Regions from separate parts of the Arthrospira sp. PCC 8006 genome, predicted to be linked through region 1. Evidence: riboswitches for the same ligand, from Rfam matches in the RefSeq annotation. Region 1 holds a riboswitch; each other region holds the start of a gene.
The links. A riboswitch is a leader RNA that binds a small molecule or an ion and turns the genes downstream of it on or off. The one in region 1 is predicted to bind cobalamin.
Positions count from the first base shown of each region.

Region 2: another riboswitch for cobalamin. It lies ahead of B9T16_RS00520 (energy-coupling factor ABC transporter permease); the one in region 1 lies ahead of cobG (precorrin-3B synthase).
Region 3: another riboswitch for cobalamin. It lies ahead of cobW (cobalamin biosynthesis protein CobW); the one in region 1 lies ahead of cobG (precorrin-3B synthase).
Region 4: another riboswitch for cobalamin. It lies ahead of B9T16_RS05375 (hypothetical protein); the one in region 1 lies ahead of cobG (precorrin-3B synthase).

Region 1 covers NZ_PKGG01000034.1:23,366-27,611, reverse strand. Annotated here, with positions in the region: gene B9T16_RS07890 (cobalt-precorrin-6A reductase) at 1-297, shown strand, start outside; gene B9T16_RS07885 (bifunctional cobalt-precorrin-7 (C(5))-methyltransferase/cobalt-precorrin-6B (C(15))-methyltransferase) at 310-1,536, opposite strand; adenosylcobalamin (AdoCbl) riboswitch at 1,563-1,704, shown strand; gene cobG (precorrin-3B synthase) at 1,675-3,123, shown strand; gene B9T16_RS07875 (precorrin-8X methylmutase) at 3,149-3,778, shown strand; gene cobI (precorrin-2 C(20)-methyltransferase) at 3,775-4,246, shown strand, end outside.
Region 2 covers NZ_PKGG01000002.1:18,891-23,136, reverse strand. Annotated here, with positions in the region: gene B9T16_RS00530 (argininosuccinate synthase) at 1-853, opposite strand, end outside; gene B9T16_RS00525 (glycosyltransferase family 2 protein) at 975-1,901, shown strand; cobalamin riboswitch at 1,945-2,106, shown strand; gene B9T16_RS00520 (energy-coupling factor ABC transporter permease) at 2,126-2,881, shown strand; gene B9T16_RS00515 (energy-coupling factor ABC transporter substrate-binding protein) at 2,893-3,201, shown strand; gene cbiQ (cobalt ECF transporter T component CbiQ) at 3,202-4,005, shown strand; gene B9T16_RS00505 (energy-coupling factor ABC transporter ATP-binding protein) at 3,989-4,246, shown strand, end outside.
Region 3 covers NZ_PKGG01000010.1:47,855-52,100, reverse strand. Annotated here, with positions in the region: gene dcm (DNA (cytosine-5-)-methyltransferase) at 1-86, opposite strand, end outside; gene B9T16_RS03325 (DpnII family type II restriction endonuclease) at 73-1,119, opposite strand; gene cobW (cobalamin biosynthesis protein CobW) at 1,489-2,541, opposite strand; cobalamin riboswitch at 2,684-2,830, opposite strand; gene B9T16_RS03315 (hypothetical protein) at 2,938-3,180, opposite strand; gene B9T16_RS03310 (chlorophyll a/b-binding protein) at 3,230-3,439, opposite strand; gene B9T16_RS03305 (ferrous iron transport protein A) at 3,652-4,246, shown strand, end outside.
Region 4 covers NZ_PKGG01000019.1:31,868-36,113, reverse strand. Annotated here, with positions in the region: gene metE (5-methyltetrahydropteroyltriglutamate--homocysteine S-methyltransferase) at 1-803, opposite strand, end outside; gene B9T16_RS05375 (hypothetical protein) at 804-2,123, opposite strand; cobalamin riboswitch at 2,463-2,608, opposite strand; gene B9T16_RS05370 (hypothetical protein) at 2,782-3,258, shown strand; gene B9T16_RS05365 (ParA family protein) at 3,279-4,109, shown strand; gene B9T16_RS05360 (hypothetical protein) at 4,164-4,246, shown strand, end outside.

The DNA of each region.
Region 1 (4,246 bases):
AATATCTGGTTTTTAATGCGGATGATTGACCCCCCTCAGCCTAATTTACCTATACCTAGGGGGGAATTATTGTTACAACGGGGGCCTTTTTCGGTGGTAGATGAACTCTCAATTTTGCGGGAATATCAACTGGGTGCAATTGTTAGTAAAAATAGTGGCGGTGATGCTACCTACGCCAAAATTGTGGCGGCGCGAGAGTTAAAATTACCTGTGGTTATGGTGCAACGTCCTCCCATTCCTATGGGGGAAACGGTGGCTGATATTGAGTCGGCGATCGCTTGGTTACAGAAACAATAAAGGGGATTTTAGTTATGGTTTAATCACTGACCATTGAGTGACAGTAGCTAAGGGTTTCCAGCCTAAAAAACTGCCAATGGCTGCGGTTCTTTCAATGCCAATTCTGGTAAGTTCCCCCCCTAATTGATGATGCCATTTTAACAGAATTAACTCACTCTCTACTGTGACGGTATTAGCCACTAGACGACCTCCCGATCGCAATTTTTCCCAACAGGTTTCTAACAGACATGGGGTAGTAATACCACCACCAATAAAAATGGCATCCGGGGAAGGTAAATTAATTAATGATTCCGGTGCTTTTCCTGCTATAATTTTTAGGTGAGGCGTTCCTAAAGCTGTGGCATTATCAGCAATATATTGTAAGCGCCTGGGATGCTTTTCTATGGCTATACTTTGACAACGGCGATCGCTTCTCATCCACTCGATACCAATGGACCCACAACCTGCACCGACATCCCATAAAAGTTGTCCCGGTAGGGGGGATAATCGGCTGAGGGTAATCGCTCGCACTTCCTGTTTAGTTAACTGTCCGTCGTGGTCATAGGCGCTGTCAGGAAGTCCCGATAAACGAGGGGAAAATTTAACCGGATTAGAACTAATACACTCCACGGCGATCGCATTTAAATCAGCCACTTCGTCAACATCCCAAGAGGAAGCGAAACCGGAAATTTGTCGCTCTTTTTTGCCTCCCAAATGTTCCAAAACGACGATTAAACTATCACCAAATCCTTGATGTGTTAGGAGTTCAGCCACGGCGGCGGGAGTGCGACTATTTGCACTTAAAATTAATAGACGCGCACCCCCATAAATTACGCCATTTAATAAAGCTACAGGACGACCACATAAACTCAGGGTTTCCACATGGGTTAAAGACCAACCCAAACGACTACACATTAGGCTAAATGTGGAAGTAGAAGGAATGATAGTAATTTCCTCAATGGGAAGGTGACGGGTAAGGGTAACGCCAATACCATACCACATCGGATCGCCACTGGCTAAAACACAGACGGGTTGACCACGGCGGCGGATAATTTCTGCGATCGACTCATCAATAGGAGAAGTCCAGAGGAGTTTTTCTCGGTTATCCTCCGGGGGTAACATTGCTAAATGACGTTGACCACCGACAACTACTGAAGCCATAGATAAAAGCGATCGCGCCGTGGCGCTTAACCCTTCTAACCCATCTTCCCCAATTCCTACAATTGATAACCATTTATGGGAAAAATCCCTGCTCACCATAATTTATAGTTAAAATACCAGTATTCATGATATAGTATTTGGGCTTGTAGTTGGGAAAGTTCGGTGAGATTCCGACACTGTGCCGCAACTGTAATACAATTTTCTGAGTCAGAATGCCAACTACAAGTTATTGATGAGTTGTCAAAATCAGCTAATTTTGCGGCTCATTCTCTGCGTCGCATGGAGAAAAAAATCACCATGAATTGGTTAGTTAAAGCAAATGTTTGTCCGGGTCTATTTTATGGAACCCACGCCCAGGATGGTTTTTTAATCCGCATTCGGACTCCGGGAGGATTGATTAATAGTAAACAGGGTAAATTTTTGGGTCATTTATTAACGGAGTGGGGAGGCAAGCTACAAGTAACTAATCGCGCTAATTTACAAATTCGGGGAGTGCAAAAAGCGCCAAGTCTAGCAGTTTTTGATACGCTGCAACAATTAGATTTAGCCGCTAAAAATCCCACCATAGACCACCTACGCAATGTTATGGGTAGTCCGACGGCGGGAATTGATAGTCAGGAGTTAGTTGATACTCGTCCCCTGATTAAAGCCTTGGATGATCTGATTCAAAATCACCCGTTAATTGGCGAACTTAGTCCTAAGTTTAGCATCGGAGTTGATGGAGGGGGAACAGTGGGAATTGGTATGCGTTCTCCGGTGGCTTGGGAACATCGATATAATGAGATTCAACTTAATGCTATCTCGGTAAATGGTGGGGATAATGGCATTGATTTTCAGTTGGCGATCGCCGGAGATAAAAAGCTATATAATACTCAACTTGTCATCAAGCCAGAACAATGTTTATCCGTAGTCGCTACCCTTATTAATGTCTATGGGGAGTATGTCCGAAAAAATCCCTTAGATACCGGGAAAAAGCCTCGGATGAAACAGCTAATTGACAATCTAGGATTAGATACATATATCCAGCAAGTCAACAGCCAACTAACCCAGCCCTTGCCGATATTATCCGCTGAACCTACCCCTAGCAAACCCTATCATCATTTGGGAATTTATCCCCAAAAAAACGCCGAATTGTGTTATATTGGGATATCATTACACCTAGGACAAATTAATGCACAACAATGGTTAGGATTAGTCGAACTTTCCGAAACCTTTGGTAATGCCGAGTTAAGATTAACCCCTTGGCAAACAATTATAATGCCAAATATTCCCCATCATAAAATTAGCCAATTATTGCCGAAACTATCCTTATTAGGCTTCGCGGAAATTGAGTCAAATCAAGTGGCGATCGCTGCTTGTGGTGGTAAGCCTGGCTGTGCCGCATCACTTACCGACACTCAAACTCACGCCGCCCAATTAGCAGAATATCTCCACCAGCGATTAAATTTAGATACTCCTATTAATATTCATGTAACCGGCTGCCCTAAATTTTGCGCTCAACCTAGTCCCGCAGAAATTACCCTTTTAGGGCATACAATTAATCAGAATGGCGAAACTATGGAAGGCTACCAAGTTTATATCGGGGATGGTCAACAATCCTTAAAACACAAAATTTTTGAGGGAGTGTTTACCGAAATACCCAAATTTTTGGCTGAGTTTTTGCGCCAAAATCCTGGATTAAATTAATAACTAATTACCTAGAAATTTGCTGATGATAGACTACCTTCGTGACGGCAACCAAATATATCAGAAATCCTTTGGAATAATTCGGGATGAAACGGACTTTAAAGGCTTATCAGATGATTTATCCCATGTCGCAGTTAGGCTAATTCATGCCTGCGGAATGACGGATATTGTCGGAGATTTAAACGCCTCAGAAGATGCGGTTAAAGCCGGACGGGAGGCACTACAGGAGGGAAAACCTATCTTTTGTGATGCTATGATGGTGGCTAGGGGAATTACCAAAAAACGCTTACCTAAAAATAACCCGATTATTTGCACCCTAAATCATCCAGATGTTCCTGATATCGCCCGCCAGATTAATAATACTCGGTCGGCGGCGGCATTGGAGTTATGGGGGGATAATTTACAAGGGGCGGTGGTAGCAATTGGTAATGCACCGACTGCCCTCTTTCACCTGCTAGAAATGTTGGATGATGGTTTAGTGAAACCTGCACTGATTTTAGGGTTTCCGGTCGGCTTTGTCGGGGCGGCAGAGTCGAAACTTGAATTGGCATCTAATAGCCGTGGAATTCCATTTATTACACTGCATGGGCGGCGCGGTGGTAGTGCGATCGCAGCGGCGGCAGTAAATGCTTTAGCAAAGGAAAATGAATTATGACTAAATTAGGGCGACTTTATGGGTTGGGAATTGGTCCGGGAGATCCGGAATTACTAACTTTAAAAGCACATCGGATTTTAACAACTGTCCCGGTGATTGCTTATCCCAGTTTGGAAAATGGCAAGGTTTTAGCAAGGGCGATCGTTGCCGATTTTATCTCTCCTGATCAGATTGAAATTCCTATCCCCCTACCTTTTAGTGTGCAGCGATCGTCACAGCCTTATTATGATATTGGGGCGGAAAAAATTGCCGAACATCTTAGCGAGGGCAGAGATGTGGCGGTTTTGTGCCTGGGAGATCCGATGCTTTATGGTACGTTTATGTACATTTTTAATCGCTTATCTGGGCGGTTTGCAATTGAGGTTATACCGGGGATTTCTTCAGTGATGGCAAGTGCTGCTATGTTGGGAGTACCGATAACTTATCGCAATGATGTCTTTACGATTCTTCCGGCTACATTAGAGGCGG
Region 2 (4,246 bases), on a different contig from region 1:
CCTGAATGAGTACAACCATGGCAGGGGATTCGTAAACTTCCCGAGATTTAATGCCTACCAAACGATTCTCGATCATATCAATGCGTCCGATACCGTGGTTTCCGGCGATCGCATTTAAGCGAGAGATCAGGTCAACCCCGTTGAGTGCTTCCCCATTGAGGCTAACAGGAATGCCAGCTTGGAAGCCAATTTCTACATATTCGGGCTCGTCAGGAGTATCAGCGATCGCTTTAGTCATCCCATAAATATCCTCTGGGGGTTCAACCCAGGGATCTTCGAGTGGTCCAGCTTCGATCGCCATACCAAGCAAGTTGCGATCGAGACTGTAGGGGGAAGACTTTTTAACCGGGAAGGAAATGCCACATTTTTCCCCATAGGCGATCGTCTCTTCCCGACTCATACCCCATTCCCTAGCCGGAGCCAAAATCTTAATATTAGGGTTGAGAGCGCCGATAGACACATCAAAGCGGACCTGATCATTGCCTTTTCCCGTGCAACCGTGAGCGATCGCATCTGCTCCGTATTTTTCGGCAACTTCCACCAAAATCTGAGCAATCAAAGGACGTGCTAAAGCCGTAGCCAGGGGATAGCGATTCTCATACAAAGCATTGGCTTGAATAGCCGGAAAAGCAAACTCCTGGACAAATCGCTGTTGTACATCAATCACTAAAGACTCACTCGCGCCAGAGTCGAGGGCCTTTTGTTTCACTGGTCCTAGTTCATCACCTTGTCCCAAGTCAACCGCCACAGTAATTACTTCAGCTACCCCAAACTCGTTTTTGAGGTAAGGAATACAGACGGAGGTATCTACACCACCAGAGTAGGCAAGTACAGCTTTTTCAGCGCGACCCATAATCTACCAAAGCTCCTAGACAACAAACATTTCATTATCACCCCAATCGCCACGATTTAACAGTGAACGGGTAACAATTAGGTTATAGTTTCAGAGCATCGCCAACTGTCCCCCAAAATCTATGTTTTTTAGCGTTGTTATCCCCACCTATAACCGTTTACCGATTTTACAGAAGTGTCTGAGAGCATTAGAAAATCAAGCCTATAGCGCCGCCGTGACGGGTTTAGAGGTGGTGTTAGTCGATGACGGTTCCACTGATGGGACTGTGGAATGGTTGGCCACTCATCAGGGCGCATTTCCCCATCTTCGCATTTACCAGCAAGACCACCAGGGACCGGCGGCGGCGCGAAATTTGGGAGTTGAACAGGCTAGGGGAGAGATTATTGTTTTTATCGATAGTGATTTGGTGGTAACTGATAGCTTTCTGGAGGCTCACGCTAGGGCATTAATTGCCAACTCTCAAAAAAGCGATCGCATCTTTACCTATGGTCGAGTTGTCAATACCTGCAATTTTGAACATCCCACCACAGAACCCTATAAAATTACCGATTTTTCCGCCGCTTATTTTGCTACTGGAAATGTGGCGATCGCCCGCCATTGGTTAATCGAAGCCGGATTATTTGACCCTCAATTTCAGCTTTATGGTTGGGAAGACCTCYAACTAGGAGTTAGGCTCAAAAAATTAGGCTTAAAATTAATCAAATGCCCCGCCGCCGTCGGATATCATTGGCATCCACCCTTTAGCTTAGAACAAATACCCGCCCTAATTGAAAAGGAAAAACAAAGGGGCAGAATGGGGGTAGTTTTCTACCAAAAACATCCTACATGGTCAGTAAAAATGATGATTCAAATGACAATTTTGCATCGGATACTCTGGGGGATTTTATCCCTCAGAGGTCAACTTAATGAAAGGACAATGGCGCATTTTTTACAGTGGTTAATTAATCGTGGTCAGTCTCAATTAGCCTTAGAAATTTCTCGGATTTTTTTGAATTGGTATAATGTGCAAGCCGTACAACAATATTGGGCCAGCCGAGAGCATACTTAATTAAATATTTGCCAGCTTGGTTCACTATTGACCTACACATGGTATAATAACCAAAACTATAGGTTCTAGTGGGGAACAGCCACTAGGAGTAATGGGGAAAGTTCGGTGTAAATCCGGCACTGTCCCGCAACTGTAATCAGATTTAAGGCAAATTTTTCCACCCAATCTGTGAGTCAGGATGCCCGCCTATAGTTATTTCTCACTCACAAATCTGCGAGGTACAGATGAGCAAAAATCATCGAATGATACACCTAATCGCCATGATTGGGTTAACATTTTATTTGGTAATAGGTGCAGCCACTCCAGCTCAAGCAATGCACATTATGGAAGGTTTTTTACCTATTACCTGGGCGGTTTTTTGGTGGGTGTTAATCATCCCTTTCTGGGTAATTGGTTTACAAAAACTCACCAAAATCACCAAAAAAAACCCCGAATTAAAGCTATTAATTGCCCTAGCCGGAGCCTTTACTTTTGTCCTGTCAGCCCTGAAAATACCCTCAGTGACAGGGAGTTGTTCTCACCCCACCGGAACCGGATTAGGAGTTGTTTTATTCGGACCGTCAGTGATGACAGTTTTAGGCAGTTTAGTCCTACTTTTCCAAGCCGTATTACTCGCTCACGGCGGTTTAACTACCCTGGGAGCCAATGTATTTTCCATGGCAATTGTCGGCCCTTGGGTCGCCTATGGCATTTACCAACTATTCTGCCAATTTAACCAACAAAAACTAGGTATTTTCTTAGCAGCAGCCTTGGGAAGTTTAGCCACTTATTTAATTACCTCCATACAGTTAGCCGTAGCTTTTCCGGCTGCTTCTGGGGGGGTTATCGCTTCCTTTATCAAATTTGCGGGGATTTTTGCAGTCACTCAAATTCCCCTATCAATTAGTGAGGGACTATTAACGCTGGTAGTTTGGAATTGGCTAGAGTCCTACGCCTCAGAAGAACTGCAAACCTTGAAAATTGGGAAAGCTAATAGCTAAGTAAAATAATCATGACACCAACTTCTGATCAACCCGTCAAAAATCGCAATTTATGGATGATTTTAGCCGTCGTTATTTTATCCATAACGCCACTAATTTTTATCCGAGGAGATTATGAGGGAGCCGATGGACAAGCCGAAAATCTCATCGGCGAAATTCAACCCAATTATCAACCCTGGTTTGAACCTATCTTAGAAGTTCCCAGTGGCGAAATTGAGAGCCTGTTATTTGTTTCTCAAGCCGCCATTGGTGCGGGTATCGTGGGCTATGTGATTGGCTTATATAAAGGTCGTCAACAAGGCAAAAATCGCTCATCCTAAATGCACCATCAAATTGATGCGATCGCCTATACCAATCGGTTAAGGTATTTACCCTCTGAACATAAGTTAACCTTTGCCGCCACCCTGTTTTGTCTCAGTTTGGCGGCTCCCCCCCTCCTGCAAATATTGATCACCATTTGGGTGACAATTTGGGTTGTGATTTACGCTAAAATCCCCCTAGGAATTTATCTGAAATTGCAAGCCATCCCCTTTAGTTTTTGGTTAACTAGCATTCCCGCCTTACTATTGGGGGTGGTTAATTCAGCTAATCTCGAATTAATTAAAACTGATATTATCTGGGGATTTAACCTAGGGGATATCTTGATATATTTCAGTAATCAAGGAATGCAACAAGCTGGGTTTTTGCTAACTCGCTCCCTAGTGTTAACCTCCTGTATGTATTTTATTTTACTCACTACCCCCCTAGTGGAAATCATTAGAATTTTCCGTAAGATTGGCTGTCCGAGTTTAATCACAGAATTATTAATGTTAATGTATCGGTTTATTTTTATGTTAACTGAAACCGCTAGTCAATTATTAATCGCTCAACAGGTTCGCATCGGTTATGGTGACTGGAAAACTACCATTCGCAGTTTAGGAATTGTCACCAGTCAACTACTCCAACAAACCCTAGAAAATTATCGACAAATTTGTTTAGGATTAACCTCGCGGGGGTTTAACGGAGAGTTGCGGGTTTGGTCGGTTTCTCGCCACCAACCTAACCCTCGATATACCTGGGAAGGATGTTGTGGTTGTCTACTATTGTTGGTGAGTATTGGATGGTTTTATGTCCTCGGAATTTGAGTTACTAGAATTTGAGAATGTTCAGTATACTTACCCCGGTAGTCAGCAGCCAACCCTGGAAAATATCACTTGTCAATTTGGTAGATATCAGCGTTATGCTGTCATTGGACGTAATGGCTGCGGAAAAACTACCTTATTTCGATTAGCTAATGGGTTATATCGTCCCCAGTCAGGGGTGATTAGTTGGCGAGGTCAGCCGCTACAATATAAACGGCGATCGTTGAATCAATTGCGCCAAAAT
Region 3 (4,246 bases), on a different contig from region 1:
CAACCGAAGGAGTCAACCGCCTGTTCAAAGCCGAGTCGCAATCCCCCAATTCCGGCGAATAAATCTATAAATTTAACAGTTTTCATTTTCTATAAAGTCGAGAATAAAGTGGTTTAAGTAATTCAGTTCTGACTCAGAAAATACCAAAAGCAAGTGGCTATACTCATCAATAGTATTCAGAGCAGATTGGCGTTGGAAGTTACCGACTCCATCAATGATATAAATAATCTTGTTACCCAAGCCATCAATCTGCTCAAATATTGATTTTGCTTGACCCGCTTTCCGCTCAATTGTGCTATTTGTGGTTTCCTGAAAGCTAATTTCAATTGCTATATATTTTTCACCTTTATTCAGGACGATATCAAAGTTGGTTTCTCTTTTTCCGATTTGCTTATGGCTGACTCCAGGAATGGTAGAATTGAGGTTGATATCAATATCCTTGTGATTTAACTTTTTGGATAAATATTTATATATATGACGTTGCAAAAGCTGACCTAAATCATTACTTTTAGCTCCTGCAGTAATACGGCTTAGATAAATATAACGCTGGCTTATAAACTCGGAAAGTTCATCGTACTTACCCATTAATTCTCCAATTTGACATCCCCAAGTCTTAAAAATGCCAGAAATTTTAGTATTTGTTGAATCTCCAGCAAACAGTATGACAACAATAATATCTTTATATACTTCAGACAAAGCGTGTTTTTTTAACAGCGATTTCTGGCTGGAAATGTTGAGTTTTTGGTTTGATAATATTCCTGATATGGGTAACGCCTGAAAACGATAACAAAATTGAGTATTGTTCCAAACATACTCTAATTGTCCATCGGGGAACAATAAATGAAACTCTTGATTTAAACGTTGTAGTTTTTCCCCTCCAAAATCTGCTAAAATTAGAAGGTGTTTGAGAAATAAATTAGCGGAGAGCTTTGATATTTCTAAAGCGGTAAAGATATCTAGGGGATTTTCTAATTCCAAGGCAAGAATTGAGAGAAACTGCTGTTGGGTTTCAATCAACACCGGGATAATACTCTGTTTGAGTTGTTGTTGAACCAAAAACTCTGGCCAGAATAAAGATGCTGACTGATGCAATTCCTCAATTGTTCGTTTTTGAACCATAGATGATTAAACAGTTTTCCTATCAGGATTTGTGAAGCCTTGACTAAATTTGGGCATCCCAAGGTAAATCTACCAGGTCTTAGAGGCTAAACTAAATTGGGGAATACCCAGGGGACGCAATATGCTATTAAGATAAGGTGGGATGGAGACGAGACGGAAAGTGGGGTAAAGTATGATTATATTGGGGCTGTTTTGGCGGCGCTGCAAACTGTAAACCTTAACATATAGCGCTGGCAGACTCGTTGTCAACCCTTTTTTGACCCGGTTTCTTTTTTTAAGGTATCGTGGGGAATTAGAAACCCGGCTTCTGGAAAAAAAACCGGGTTGGTTGGGGAGATGTTAGAAAGTATCGCTAAAATCTCTCAAATTCTACCCGTTTAACGCCATGGTTTCTGATTCCAAAGAAGCGGCTATTTGTTGTTGATTAAGACTACGACCAATAAACACCAGTTGAGTTTGGCGAGGTTCGTCGGTTTTCCAGGGGCGATCGAAGAAGGTCTCAAATCGGTTTCCGACTCCTTGAACTACCATCCGCATTGGTTTATTGGCGACGGCTACAAAACCTTTAATCCGGTAAATTTCAAACTGCTGGGCGATCGCCTTTAATTGATTGACTAAACTAGCCGAGTCCCCAACCGGATCTAAGACTAAATGCACAGCATTGATATCATCATCGTGTTCGTGTTCCTCTTCCTGGTCATGGTGACTAGGGCGACTGTCGAGATGGTCTTCTACGGCTGCATTAAAGCCTAATAATATGTCAGCGGAAATTTTACCTTGCTGACAGGAAACCATCTGCACTCCTGGGGTTAACTCCTGTTTTAGCCATTGGTGAACCCGCTGCTGAGAGTCTTCATCAATGCGATCGCCTTTCGTCAAAAGTACCAAATCAGCACAGGCTAACTGATCCTCAAATAACTCCTCAATTGGTGTTTCATGTTCCAAGGTTTCATCCGCTTGGCGCTGCTGTTCTAAAGCCTCTAAATCTCCCACCAGTTGACCATTAGCTAAGGCTTCACTATCAACTACCGTAATCACACCATCCACAGTGGCTTTAGTGCGAATTTCCGGCCATCGGAACGCTTGCACCAGTGGCTTGGGTAAAGCTAAACCAGAGGTTTCTATTAATATCGAATCAATCGTATCCTGGCGTTTAAGTAGTTCTTGCATAGTGGGCAAAAACTCTTCCTGGACGGTGCAACACAGACAACCATTGGCTAATTCGATGATATTAGTTTCCGTTTCTTCTTCGTCACACACTTGGCAAGATTTGAGGATTTCGCCATCAATACCTACTTCGCCAAATTCATTGACTAATACCGCGATACGACGACCTTGGTTATTTTGTAGTAAATGGCGGATTAGGGTGGTTTTTCCAGCCCCTAAAAATCCGGTGATGATGGTTACAGGAATTTTATGCACGGTTTTTTGACTCCTCCGAAATTATAGCGATTGGCTATCTATATAATGTTGAGATTTTCTTAGGGTTTAGATGGGCGATCGCTATGATATTTAGATTGTGAAAATACTAAATAAACCATCATCTATACCTCGCAGATGAATCAACAATAGGTTACTTATCGGCGGGCATTCTGACTGAGAGACCAACAGAGTCCCATCACAGTTGCGGGACAGCGCCGGACTTACACCGGACTTTCCCCGTTTCCTCTAAGGGCTGATTTCCCTTAGAACCGATATCGAGAATATCTTATCACAGGTTGGGCTAATTCGGGGAAAAACTAAAAAAAGTCCCTGCTTATTTCTAAACAGGGACGGTTTGTTATTAGTGACTAGGGAGAGATAGGTAAATTTGATGACTTAGGCTAAGTTAGTGAAAATCAAAGCCCCAATAGCGCCGCTAACGGCGATCGCCATCAGTAAATTTGTAAAAAATCTTCCGTATTCTGCATTATAGCCAAGGGCTTTATCTTCCTGACCACCTGTGAAGAATAAAGACCAGGCTTGGTTAGCGGTAATCACTTCTGAGGGACTGTTAAAGTCCGGTCGAAAGATTACGGGTCCCATCATGTATTGGTTAGGAAAGTTAAAATCTGTTTTCATACAATTCTCCGAAATGCTACTGAAATTATAGGCTGAGAAAATCTGGGTTTTACAGGCTAGTTAACCAGCCGATTAAACCATGTCCGGTTAATACTTCTAAGGCTAGGGCGGATACAAACCCGATCATAGCTAGTCGTCCGTTGAGTTTCTCTGCGTGTTTGTTGAAACCGAATTGTTGCGCTTCCTCTACATATACTTGGGGTTCGATCGCATAAACGTTTGCGCGTCCACCTTCTTCCATAATTTGTCCACGAACCATAATATTTTTGCCTCTTTGACTTCTTGTAAACAAATGTAACACACTACAAACAAATATTGCAAGTAGTTGACAAAATAAATTTGTGTGGTATAATTATTATTTTTTTGGGGCGGGGGGGTTGTTAAAAATTTATTAACAATGGGATTTTTAACCTAGTTATATGGTATTAATTAAAATTAATTCTCAATTAGCTCAACAAGAGCCAATAGATTATGGACAATGATAACTACTGTGCCGATGTATCCGTGAACTGCTTTGATGGTGGATCAAGCTGGTCAGGATTTACTTACCTCAAAGACAACACTGGTCACGATCGCACCATAAGTGAATCACCAGAATCATTGGTTGTAGTGGGCAAACCATCAACTCCGGGAGCCTTTGCTTTGTCGGAGGCGAAGGTAGGCGATCGCTTATATATAGTTGCTCTCAACTGTGCCGGAGGCAATACCCGTCTAATGGGAATGGGGTTAATGCCCGGTGTAGAATTAAATGTCATTAGTTCCACAACCAGTGGATCAGTGATTATCGCCCTAGGCGACCATCGCTTAGGACTGGGGGCAGATATGGCTGAGAATATTCAGGTCGCCACAGAAAACCTCACCCAGTCCAAAAGGAAACTCTCATCAATGAATAAAACTAATGTTGTGCAGTTGCGCCATGCGGCGATCGGTTCTCGGTTGCGGGTGGTTGGTTATGACTCTGGTGCGGGTAGCTACAAACGGAAATTATTAGCCATGGGATTAACTCCAGGGGTGGAATTTACAGTCAAACGCCACGCCCCTTTAGGAGACCCGACCCAAATTGAGG
Region 4 (4,246 bases), on a different contig from region 1:
TGTTGCACCATCTCTTGAGTGCTGGGAACCGCTGGGCTGTGGACATCATAAACGCCGTTCCCCACTTGATGTTTGTAGCCCGCATCAGTAATTTCAAACAGGGTTTCGTTATTGCTGCGGCTATTTTCAATGGACAATACATCCGCATCCAACCGCTCAATATGCTCAATAATATCCCCAAATTCCGAGTAACACATATGGGTATGGATTTGGGTTTGGGGTTTGGCAATAGCCGCAGATAAACGGAAAGCATCCACCGCCCAGGATAGATACTCATCCCAACGTTCTGGCTTGAGGGGGAGTCCTTCCCGCAAGGCAGGTTCATCAATTTGCACCATCTTCGCCCCAGCCGCTTCTAAGTCAGCGACTTCATCGCGCAAGGCTAAGGCAATCTGCATGGCTTGTTCACTGCGCGGAATATCGGTGCGGGTAAATGACCAGTTAATCATGGTGACCGGACCGGTTAGCATCCCTTTGACAATTTTATCGGTCAGGGATTTGGCTACCTTAAACTCTCGAACTGTCATGGGTCCGGTGCGGGCGACATCTCCATAAATAATCGGGGGACGCACGCAACGGCTGCCGTAACTTTGCACCCAACCATGTTCGCTAAAGGCAAAGCCAGATAACTGCACACCGAAAAATTCCACCATATCGGTGCGCTCAAATTCGCCATGTACCAATACATCGAGTCCGGCTTCTTCTTGGAATTGGATGCACTTGGCAATTTCGGCATCGATCGCCGCTTCATATTCGGCTTGGGTAATGTCACCCCGTTTCAGTTTCACCCGCAGTTGCCGCACTTAGGAGGTTTGGGGGAAAGACCCGATGGTGGTGGTGGGGAATGGGGGCAAAACGGGCTGGCGTTCTTGACGTTGTTCATAAGGCAAAGTCCGCTCTAAATCCTGGGAGGTCAGATTTTGCAGGCGTTCTTTTACCCCCTGATTAACTGGGCTAAATTCCTGGAAGGTTTGCCATTGGCTGCGGATGACTTCCAGATACTTGTCAGGTTCTTGGGTTCCATAGGAGCGATCGGCCCAATCAGCCAGCAGTGTGATTTCTAATAACTTCTGTTCAGCAAAGCTCAAAACGGACCGCAAGGGTTCGGGGAGTTTGGTTTCTCGCTGGGCATCGTATGGCACAAATTGCAGGGAAGCAGACGGCTGAATCCGCAGGTTAGGGGTGACACGGGAAATGGCTTCCAGGGTTGACAAAACGGAGTCGGGGCGAATTTTCCATACATTGCGGGCATCGACAATTCCCGCCCCCAACTCTTTATCGTCGGGGAAACCATACTGTTGCAGTAACTCTAGGTTACGCCCACGGGTGAAGTCTAAACTAATGCCAGCGACGGGTAATTCCATCACCCAGGGGTAATTGTCTCCCAAGTCATCAAAGTAGGTGACCAGGTGAATGGGTAAGCCTACTTGGCTGAGAGATTGATAAGTTGATTGATAGAGTTGTTTAAAGTTGGCAGCATCTCCCAATACTAAAGCGGGTTCATGGATTTGGACTTCAGCGACACCCATTTTTTGGAGTTCTTGGAGAAGCAGGAGATAGCGATCGCCTAGTTGTTTTCCCGCTTGGTCTTGATTCATCTCCAAACGACTCAGCCGCAGCAAAGTCACCGGACCCAAAACAATGGGAACAGCGCGATTGTCCAATAAGGTTTGAGCGCGATGCACAGTTTCTAGAAAATCGCTAAAGTCGGCTGGCTGCAATGTTTCGGGAATTTCTGGGACGAGGTAGTGATAGTTGGTATCGAACCATTTAGTCATTTCTAGGGCTCGAATGCCATCAAAACCCCGCGCCATGGCAAAATAACGGTCAAGTCCGCTAAAGGATGCAAACCGTTCGGGAATGATGCCTAAGCGGATACTCCAGTCTAAAACGTGATCGTAGAGGCTCATGTCGCCAATACCAATGCGATCGATACCGGCATGAAGTTGAGTTTCCCAGTTTTTGAACTCAACTTCATTCCGAGTCTGGATGAGGGTTTCTGCGTCCGATTTACCCCGCCAAAAGGCTTCTAATGCCTTTTTTAACTCGCGACTTTTACCAATACGAGGATAGCCGAGAGTCGCGGTTTCCAGACGGGTTTGTGTATAAATTTCCGAGGTCATAAATTGCCCTTGTCCTTATGGTGAAAATAGTCACAGAAATCTAGTCCATCCCCGCGACAAACCAGCGGAGTGAACAATTGAGCGCAGCAGAATATCTGCCAAATTGAGTTGAGCAATACTCAGACCAGACTGATTAGAGTCACGCTTTGGACGAGTGACCCTCTGCCAGTCAATGTCTACATAAGGCTAGTTTTCTCAAAATGGCAATTTCAAATCAGGGCGCTACCCATGCAACGCCAGGGGAGTCGTCCTAAAAAATGAAGGCAATATTAATTGTGAAAAAGCTAAACGAACCATCATCCGTACCTCGCAGACGAAAAATAACAGTTTTTGGTGCATCTCCAGAGGAGACAGTTCGGCGGGCATTCTGACTTCGAGAGTTGTGTCTCTCCTCACAGCTGCGGGACAGCGCCGGATTTACGCCGGACTTTCCCCCTTACGTCTGATGGCTGGTCCCCATCAGAACCGACAATATTTAAGCATGATAACACACGAAGCGGAGATTTGACGAAATCATGGAAAAGTTACTGTAAACTGGGGGAACAACGATAGATGTCAGCAACCCGGTTTCTAGGGCTTAGGGTTTCACCAAGCGGCCAAGCCGCCCAAAGTCCATGGGAGAGCCACGGCACGAGAGCTAAAATTCTCAAATACAGTCGTGATCGCTATAGCCAAAGAACCAAAGGCGATCGCCTACTTATCCCCTCTGAAAACAAAGATAGTCAAAATGCAGGGTTCTCAAAAAATTCAGGTCGGGGTGAGCGACTTACGGCAAGCCTTTCATACTCATTTTCAATCGGCTGAACAAATTAAACAGATTTCGGCTTATTTACTCCTATTCTATGCGGTTGAATGTGGGCTAAAGAGCATTTTGCTCAAACGAAACCAGTTGCGAACCACAGCACTGATTCCCGATCCAACCCTCTTATATGAATCTGGTCATAACCTAGATAGATGGGTCAAGGAACTGAAAATTTCCGCCAGCATAATTAGCCAAACTCCCAATTTTCATCTAGCCCAAGGTGGTTCAACTTTAAACATAGAAAAAGCTCATCAAGCTTGGCGATATGGTATTAATATTAAGCCTGAAGATGAAAAAGTTTTAGTTGAGTGGTTAAACAGTATTAGCCAATGAATTAAGGAGAACATAAACCGATGATTCCCTCAGATATTCGTCTTTATACTTGGGTTGATGTAGAAGAAGTTTTGCTGCGGAAAAAAAAGCAAAATAAATGGCCAAACGGGTTGGTTTGGGCGCGAACCTACTGGGACGGGTTAACCATGGGAATTCGTCCGGGAACTCAAGCAGAAGCCCAAAATTGGCTGAGTGAAATCTACGACCCTCGCTTCCGAAATAATTATATTATCTTAGAGAGTGTTGATGAAAATCAACGGATTTTGCCGATTTGGTGGGAAGAAACCGAGGAAGACCCCCCAACTCCTAGACTGACTCCGAGTTTATCCAGACCTGGAGTGCTTTTTCCTCCTAGTGAGAATGTCGAACCTCCGGCTATTATGCCATCAGATTTTCCCCCAGTGGTGGCGTTTCATTCTTTTAAAGGTGGAGTGGGAAGGACTACTCATGCGATCGCCTTAGCCAAGGCTTTAACTGCTAAAAAACAAACGGTTCTGTTAGTTGATGGGGACTTAGAACCTCCGGGAATTAGTTGGTTATTTGAGCGAAGATTGCCCTATCCTCCCGTTTCTTTTGCGGACTTGTTAGCATTGGTTCATGGTGATGAATCTCCCCATTATGAAACCGCCATTCAATTAGTGAGCGATCGCCTACAAAATGCCTTAATTGATGGGATATTTATTCTGCCATCATTTCGCTCTACTTCAGGATTTACCTCTTTAGAAATTCGACCAGAACATCTGATCCAAGGTTCTCAAAATGCTTTTATCTTGACCGATATCTTAGCCCGTCTCGGGAAATATCTGGGAGTCGATGTGGTCTTGGTAGACTTGCGGGCTGGACTCTCATAATTAGCGACAGGTTTAATTTTAGATCCGCGAGTTTATCGGATATTTGTTACTACCTTGAGCGGACAATCGAGCGCCGGAACGGCGAGAGTTTTAGAACTGATTGGAGAGCGATCGCCTTCCACCAGAGAAGAAGACCC